Regions from separate parts of the Leifsonia sp. Y878 genome, predicted to be linked through region 2. Evidence: riboswitches for the same ligand, from Rfam matches in the RefSeq annotation. Region 2 holds a riboswitch; the other holds the start of a gene.

Region 1 (3,399 bases), on a different contig from region 2:
ACCTGCGGCCAGGATTCCGCCGAAGGAGAAGACGCCTACCAAGCCGTCACGGAACACCGCACTGGCAATGAGGAAGAAAACCGTCTGCCGACTGGTCTTCCAGAGCGCTGCAATGTCGCGGCCCAGCCGAGCATACGAGGCGAAGAATCCCACCTTGTCGCGGGCGACCTTGGCCGGCGCGTGGTACTCGGGCACGGCGAGCAGCACGGGGAGGGCGAACAATCCGAACCAGACGGCGGCGATGAGCATCGAGACGCGTACCGCCATGCCGTTCTCGTTGGTGACGCCGAACAGGCCGACCTCGGGGTTGATGAAGCCGAAGTACACGATCAGTAGCAGCACGATGCCGCCGAAGTAGCCCATCGACCAGCCGAATCCGCTCACCTTGCCGATGGAGCGCGGGGTGGACACGTTCACGAGCATGGCGTTGTAGTTGACCGACGCGAACTCGAAGAAGACGGTACCGACGGCGAGCAGGAGCAGCCCCAGCCACAGGTAGGAGGGGGAGGGCTCGACGAAGAACATCAGTGCGGTGACGGCAACGACGACATACGTGTTGATGGCCAGCCAGAACTTGCGACGCCCGGAGACATCGGAACGCTGCCCGGTGATGGGTGCGAGGAGCGCAACGATCAGGCCGGCGGCCGCGAGTGTCCAGCCGAGCTGGCTGGAGACGAAGGCCTCGCCGCCGAAGGATTCGCCGGTGAGGTAGACCGTGAAGACGAACGTGGTGACGACCGCGTTGAAGGCCGCTCCGCCCCAGTCCCACAAGCTCCAGGAGAGCACTCTGCCCTTGCGCGCTTTCTGGGCGGCGACCGACTCCACCTGGGCGTTATCCACGCCGATCGTCGCGGCGGCTCCGTCTGGCCTGGTCAGGTGCGACGGCGGAAAGTTGCGGGGCGAATTCGTGGGCTCCGGCTTGGAGTGCTCGTTCATGAGTTCAGGCTACTGGCGAGCGGTGAACAATTGGGGAAGGTGACCCGAACGGGGACCCCCTTGTGGCCTCGGCCTCACCGGCCGCAGCGGAGGGAACTCAGGTATGGTTTTGACAACCCACAATTTCACACGCCAGTCATCCGCTGCGGGAGAGTTCTGCCGGCAGTTTTCGGCAGGCGCCGTAGGAGCAAATCCTCCCCAGGAATCTCTCAGGCCCCTGTACCGCTGCGGTAGGCACCTCTGAAAAGTGGCCAGGCATTCACCCTGACCCACCGACGGTGCAAGCGTCAGCCCAGCCAGGGCCGGCGCGGAAACTCTCAGGTCCGATACAGAGCGGGGAGGACTCAACGATTGCCCGCGCCCTGCGCGGCCTGACCATCGGAGATCCTCGTGACCCCATCCCGTTTCCGCTCCCTCTTCGCATCGAACAGCTCATGGCTGTAGGAGTCTTCGACCTCTTCTCCGTCGGCATCGGGCCCTCGAGTTCGCACACCGTTGGGCCGATGCGGGCAGCCGCCGTGTTCGCCAGCGAGTTGGCCGAGCGCGGTCTCGCCGAGAGCGCAGTAGGACTTCGCGTCGACCTGTACGGGTCCCTCGCCGCCACCGGCCGTGGGCACGGCACCATGACGGCCGTGATGCTCGGCCTCGAAGGTCGCCATCCAGAGCTGATCCTGCCGGAAGAGGTCGAAGCCAGCCTGGTCAGGATCGCGGCCGACGGCGCGCTCGTGCTCGCCGGCATCCGCTCACTGCCGTATGCCGAAAGCGATATGGTGCTGCACCCGCTCACCGTGCTGGCACGCCATACGAACGGCATGAAATTCGAGGTGACGGATGCCGCTGGCGCTGTTGTGCACGCGGCCACCTTCTTCTCTGTTGGCGGCGGGTTCATCGTGCGCGAGGGGGAGGAGCAGACCAAGGCCGAGCAACTGGCTGCGTCGAAGCAGGACCTCCCGCTGCCCTTCCGGACCGCGGCCGAGCTGCTCGCGCACTGCCGGGAGCAGGAGCTGAACTTCAGCGGTGTCATGCTGCAGAACGAACTCGCCAGCCGCACTGAGCCCGAGGTGACGGCCGGGCTGCTGCACATCCGCGACGTGATGGAGGAGTGTAAGAACTCCAGCATCGCGCGCACCGGAACGCTGCCAGGCGGGCTGAATGTGCGCCGCCGCGCGCCGGCCTGGTACCAGCGTCTGCTCGTCGAAGACCCGAACCGCGACCCGAAGTTCTGGCAGGAATGGGTGAACCTCGTGGCGCTCGCCGTGAATGAGGAGAACGCAACGGGCGGCAGGGTGGTCACCGCGCCCACCAACGGAGCAGCCGGCATCATTCCCGCGGTCATGTTCTATGCCACGCACTATGCGCCCGGCATGGATACCGCCAGCCAGGAGGTGAAGGACGCCGCCGTCGTGCGCTTCCTGCTCGCCGCCGGTGCCGTCGGCGTCCTCTATAAGGAGCAGGCGTCGATCTCAGGCGCGGAAGTCGGCTGCCAGGGCGAGGTGGGGTCTGCGTCGTCGATGGCCGCCGCCGGCCTGGCCGAGGTGCTCGGCGGCACGCCAGAGCAGGTGGAGAACGCGGCCGAGATTGCGATGGAGCACAACTTGGGCCTCACCTGCGATCCCATCGGAGGCCTCGTGCAGATCCCGTGCATCGAGCGCAACGCGATCGCGGCCGGGAAGGCCATCAACGCCGCGAAGATGGCGCTCTGGGGAGACGGAACGCACCGGGTGTCACTCGACGAGGTGATCGTGACCATGCGGGAGACCGGCAAGGACATGAGCTCGAAGTACAAGGAGACCGCGCTCGGCGGCCTCGCCGTCAACGTGGTGGAGTGCTAGCTAGCTGGCGTAGGACTCGCGGTTGGAAAGCACCTCATCCATGTGCGTCTCCGCCCACGATTTGAGTCCGCGGATCATCTGGTGCAACGACAGTCCAAGATCTGTCAGTTCGTAGGTGACCGTGACGGGAACCGTCGGTGTCGCGGTGCGGCTGACTAATCCGTCGCGCTCCAGCGACCGGAGCGTCTGGGTGAGCATCTTCGGGCTGACTCCGGCCAGCGTGCGGGACAACTCCGAATAGCGCATCGGCCCGGCCTCGCCGATGCAGTCGGGGCCGCTTCCGAGCGCGGTGAGTATCAGCGTGACCCATTTGTCGGAGATCCGGTCCAGCAGCTTCTGGCTCGGGCAGACGGCCAGGAAGGCGTCGTAGTTCGTCTTGTTCTGCGCCTTTTGTGCGGCGGCGGTCATGGTTGCCATCGATGGTTCCTTCCACCCGCGGGTAACTAACGCACCTGAAAGTGCCTACTTCCCGACGGGAAGTTACTTCCTCATACTGGGGCAAGGAGCCATTCGGCACCAGCCCCATTCCACGGAAAGGCAAAAACTTGACCACGCTTTCAACCACACTTCCCGGCGGCACCTGGTCTCTCGGCGACCTGACGGTCTCGCGTTTCGGATACGGCGCTATGCA
Region 2 (3,399 bases):
GCGGCCGCCACGTGGGCTTTGATATCAATCCGTCGACGTTGGGCGTCTACAACTACACGCTCACCGGTGCCCCTGACGCGCAGCGCATGGTCACCGCGCCCACCGTGATCTTCGCGTCGAAGGTGCCGACGTTGACTCCCGCACAGCTCTCCGGCGCGAGGATCGCCGAGCTCGAGATCAAGGACGACACGCTCACGGTGAAGTTCACCACCTCGCAGGGCAAGTTCAAGATCCAGGCGAAGGACGGTGCGCAGGGCGGTATCTTCCAGATGGAGACTGAATTCGCCGGACCGGTCGAGTTCACCCACACCCTCGGCGCCGGCCTGTTCTACTTCGTGAACAGCTTTACCGGGAAGATCAACTTCGGCTCTGGCGTCGACGCAGTGACCACGGCGCAAGACCCGGCGAACGCCCATCAGATGCTGCTCGGCAAGGACAGCCCGCAGGTGGCGACGAAAACCTTGCAGACCGGCACCGTCACCAAGTGGGTCGTGCAGCCCGGTGGTCGGCTGGGCGGCGTGCTCGGTGAGGACGCGATCGAGCTCTCACAGGGTGCAGTGAACTGCACCAGCCAGTGCCAGGCGCAGAATCAGATCCGTGGTTCGGTCGAGGTGCCACCGAACCCGGTCGACCCCACGCCGATCGGACGCTGACCCGCAGTATCCGGCCACAGCGAGAATCGCCGACCTGTCACACAGGTCGGCGATTCTGGGTGACAGGTCTGCATACACGACGAGTTTCGGGTCGCGGGCTGCCGAGCCGCTAGGCTGTGATCGCACAGGGTTTTCGCGCACTCAGAGAACCGGTTGCACCCATAACTGAACAACTGGCCATCATGGTCGATGCGGGAGAATTCGACGTCGCAAGACGAGCGAACACCGAAGGAGCAATCCTCCCCGACAATCTCTCAGGTACGCGTACCGCATCGAATTGGCCACTCTGAAAAGTAGTTGCGGCACCAACGCGACTCGCCCACGGTGAAAGTCACGCCCCAGCAATGGGTGTGGCGAAGCTCTCAGGCCTGACGACAGAGGGGGAGTTCCCACCGGGTTCAATCGAACCCGCGACTCTCGCCATCCTCGCGGCTGGTGACGACCGGAGAACTCATGACCTCTGCATCAGAAAACCAGACCGACGAGCGGCTCTCGCCCCTGCACGACGCTCACGTCGCCGCCGGCGCCAGCTTCACTGACTTCGCCGGCTGGCAGATGCCGGTGCGCTACACCAGCGACCTCGCAGAGCACCACGCCGTGCGCAGCAATGCCGGCCTGTTCGACCTGTCGCACATGGCAGAGATCCTGGTCGACGGCCCCGACGCCCCAGCCTTCCTCGACTACGCGCTCGCCGGAAAGATCTCGGCCACCGTGTACGGCCAGGCGAAGTACAGCCTGCTCCTGAACGAGGCCGGCGGCATCATCGACGACCTCGTCGTCTACCGCCTCGGCGACACCACCTTCCTCATCGTCGCCAACGCCGGTAACCGTTTCCCCGCCGCTGAAGCGCTCAGCGCCCGTGCAGACGGCTTCGACGTGACCGTCACCGACCAGAGCGACGACATCGCCCTCATCGCCGTGCAGGGTCCCGCCGCCCGCGCCATCCTCGAGGCAACGGCAGGCATCGCCGATCTCGGCATCCCGCTCGACGAACTCAAGTACTACTGGTCAACGGATGCCACCTTCGCCGGCCTCCCACTCCTGGTCGCCCGCACCGGCTACACCGGCGAAGACGGCTTCGAGCTCTATATCCAAGCGGATGCCGCCCGCGCCCTCTGGGACGCCATCGTCGTCGCCGGCGCAGATCACAACCTGGTCCCAGCAGGACTTGCCAGCCGCGACACGCTGCGCCTGGAGGCCGGAATGCCGCTGTACGGCCACGAACTCGGCCTGGACACCTTCCCCGCCCAGGCAGGACTCGGCCGCGTCGTCGCTCTGGCCAAGGAGAACGACTTCGTCGGGCGTGCCGCCAGCGAAGCCGGTCCTGCTGCGGACGCCCGCGTGCTGGTCGGCCTGGTCTCAGAGGGCAAGCGCGCCGGCCGCGCCGACTACCCGGTGTTCGCATCGGCAGACGCAGCAGCCGACGCAGCGGCATCCGCTGAGCCGGTGGGCATCGTCACCAGCGGCGCCCTCTCACCGACCCTCGGACACCCGGTCATGATGGCCTACGTCAGCCCTGACCTGGCCGACGTCGGCACCGAGCTGTTCGTCGACGTGCGCGGAACGCGCATCCCGGCATCCGTCACAAAGCTCCCGTTCTACAAGCGCCAGAAGTAACTCGCTCACTCCCCGCCAGCACACCCCACTACCTCAGAGGACACCATGACTGACACGACAGCACTCCAGTACACCGCAGAGCACGAGTGGCTCCGCATTGGTGCAGAGGCGAAGACCGCGACCGTCGGCATCACCGCCTACGCCGCTGACAAGCTCGGAGACGTCGTCTTCGTCGAGCTGCCGGCCGTCGGATCCAGCGTTGCCAACGGCACCGTCGTCGGCGAGATCGAATCGACGAAGTCGGTCGGCGAACTCTTCGCACCGGTCAACGGCACCGTCGTCGAGATCAACGACGCCGTCGTGGCCAGCCCGGAGCTCGTCAACAGCGACCCGTTCGGCGAAGGCTGGCTCATCAAGGTCAGCTTCACCGAGCTGCCGACGCTGCTGAGCTTCGACGAGTACTCAGCCCTCGTCGGCGAGTAGCGCGCTCAGCACACCGCACTCAGCCACCAGCACCCCTCCCCAAACCAGTTCTACACACCAGGAACGCGCAGGTTTAGTACACACATGTCTCAGGCTTTTGCAGGGCGTCACATCGGTACGGATGCCGCAGCCCAATCACACATGCTCGCCTCACTCGGCTATGACTCTGTCGATGCGCTGGTCGAAGCAGCTATTCCGGCGTCGATCCACGTTGACCAGTTCCGCGTCGACGGCGACAGCACGCTGCCGCCCGCCGCGACTGAGCGTGAGGCCATCACCGAGCTGCGGGAGCTGGCAAACCGCAACACGGTGAAGCGCAGCATGATCGGACTCGGCTACTACGACACGATCACGCCAGCTGTGATCAAGCGCAACGTGCTCGAGAACCCGAGCTGGTACACGGCATACACGCCGTACCAGCCCGAGATCTCGCAGGGCCGCCTCGAGGCACTGATCAACTTCCAGACCATGGTCACCGACCTCACTGGCCTCGCCACCGCCAACGCCTCGATGCTCGACGAGGGCACCGCCGTCGTTGAGGGCATGATGCTGGCCCGTCGCGCGTCCAAGCTCACGTCGCCGCGCTTCATCGTCGACGCAGACGCACTGCCACAGACCAAGGCCCTGCTCGTCAACCGCGCAGCGGCCGTCGGCATCGAGCTCGTCGAGCTGGATCTCGCCGCGCTGGGTGAGTCAGTCGAAGCCG

What was found. A riboswitch is a leader RNA that binds a small molecule or an ion and turns the genes downstream of it on or off. The one in region 2 is predicted to bind glycine.
Region 1: linked by a shared signal. The riboswitch ahead of AC25Y4_RS14625 (L-serine ammonia-lyase) and the one ahead of gcvT (glycine cleavage system aminomethyltransferase GcvT) in region 2 are both predicted to bind glycine.

The regions. Positions count from the first base shown of each region.
Region 1 is NZ_JBYHFS010000004.1:277,661-281,059, forward strand. Features, by position in the region: gene AC25Y4_RS14620 (MFS transporter) at 1-936, opposite strand, end outside; glycine riboswitch at 1,073-1,171, shown strand; gene AC25Y4_RS14625 (L-serine ammonia-lyase) at 1,371-2,768, shown strand; gene AC25Y4_RS14630 (winged helix-turn-helix transcriptional regulator) at 2,769-3,185, opposite strand; gene AC25Y4_RS14635 (aldo/keto reductase family oxidoreductase) at 3,314-3,399, shown strand, end outside.
Region 2 is NZ_JBYHFS010000001.1:257,278-260,676, forward strand. Features, by position in the region: gene AC25Y4_RS01185 (hypothetical protein) at 1-653, shown strand, start outside; glycine riboswitch at 836-933, shown strand; glycine riboswitch at 934-1,041, shown strand; gene gcvT (glycine cleavage system aminomethyltransferase GcvT) at 1,107-2,270, shown strand; gene gcvH (glycine cleavage system protein GcvH) at 2,316-2,693, shown strand; gene gcvP (aminomethyl-transferring glycine dehydrogenase) at 2,778-3,399, shown strand, end outside.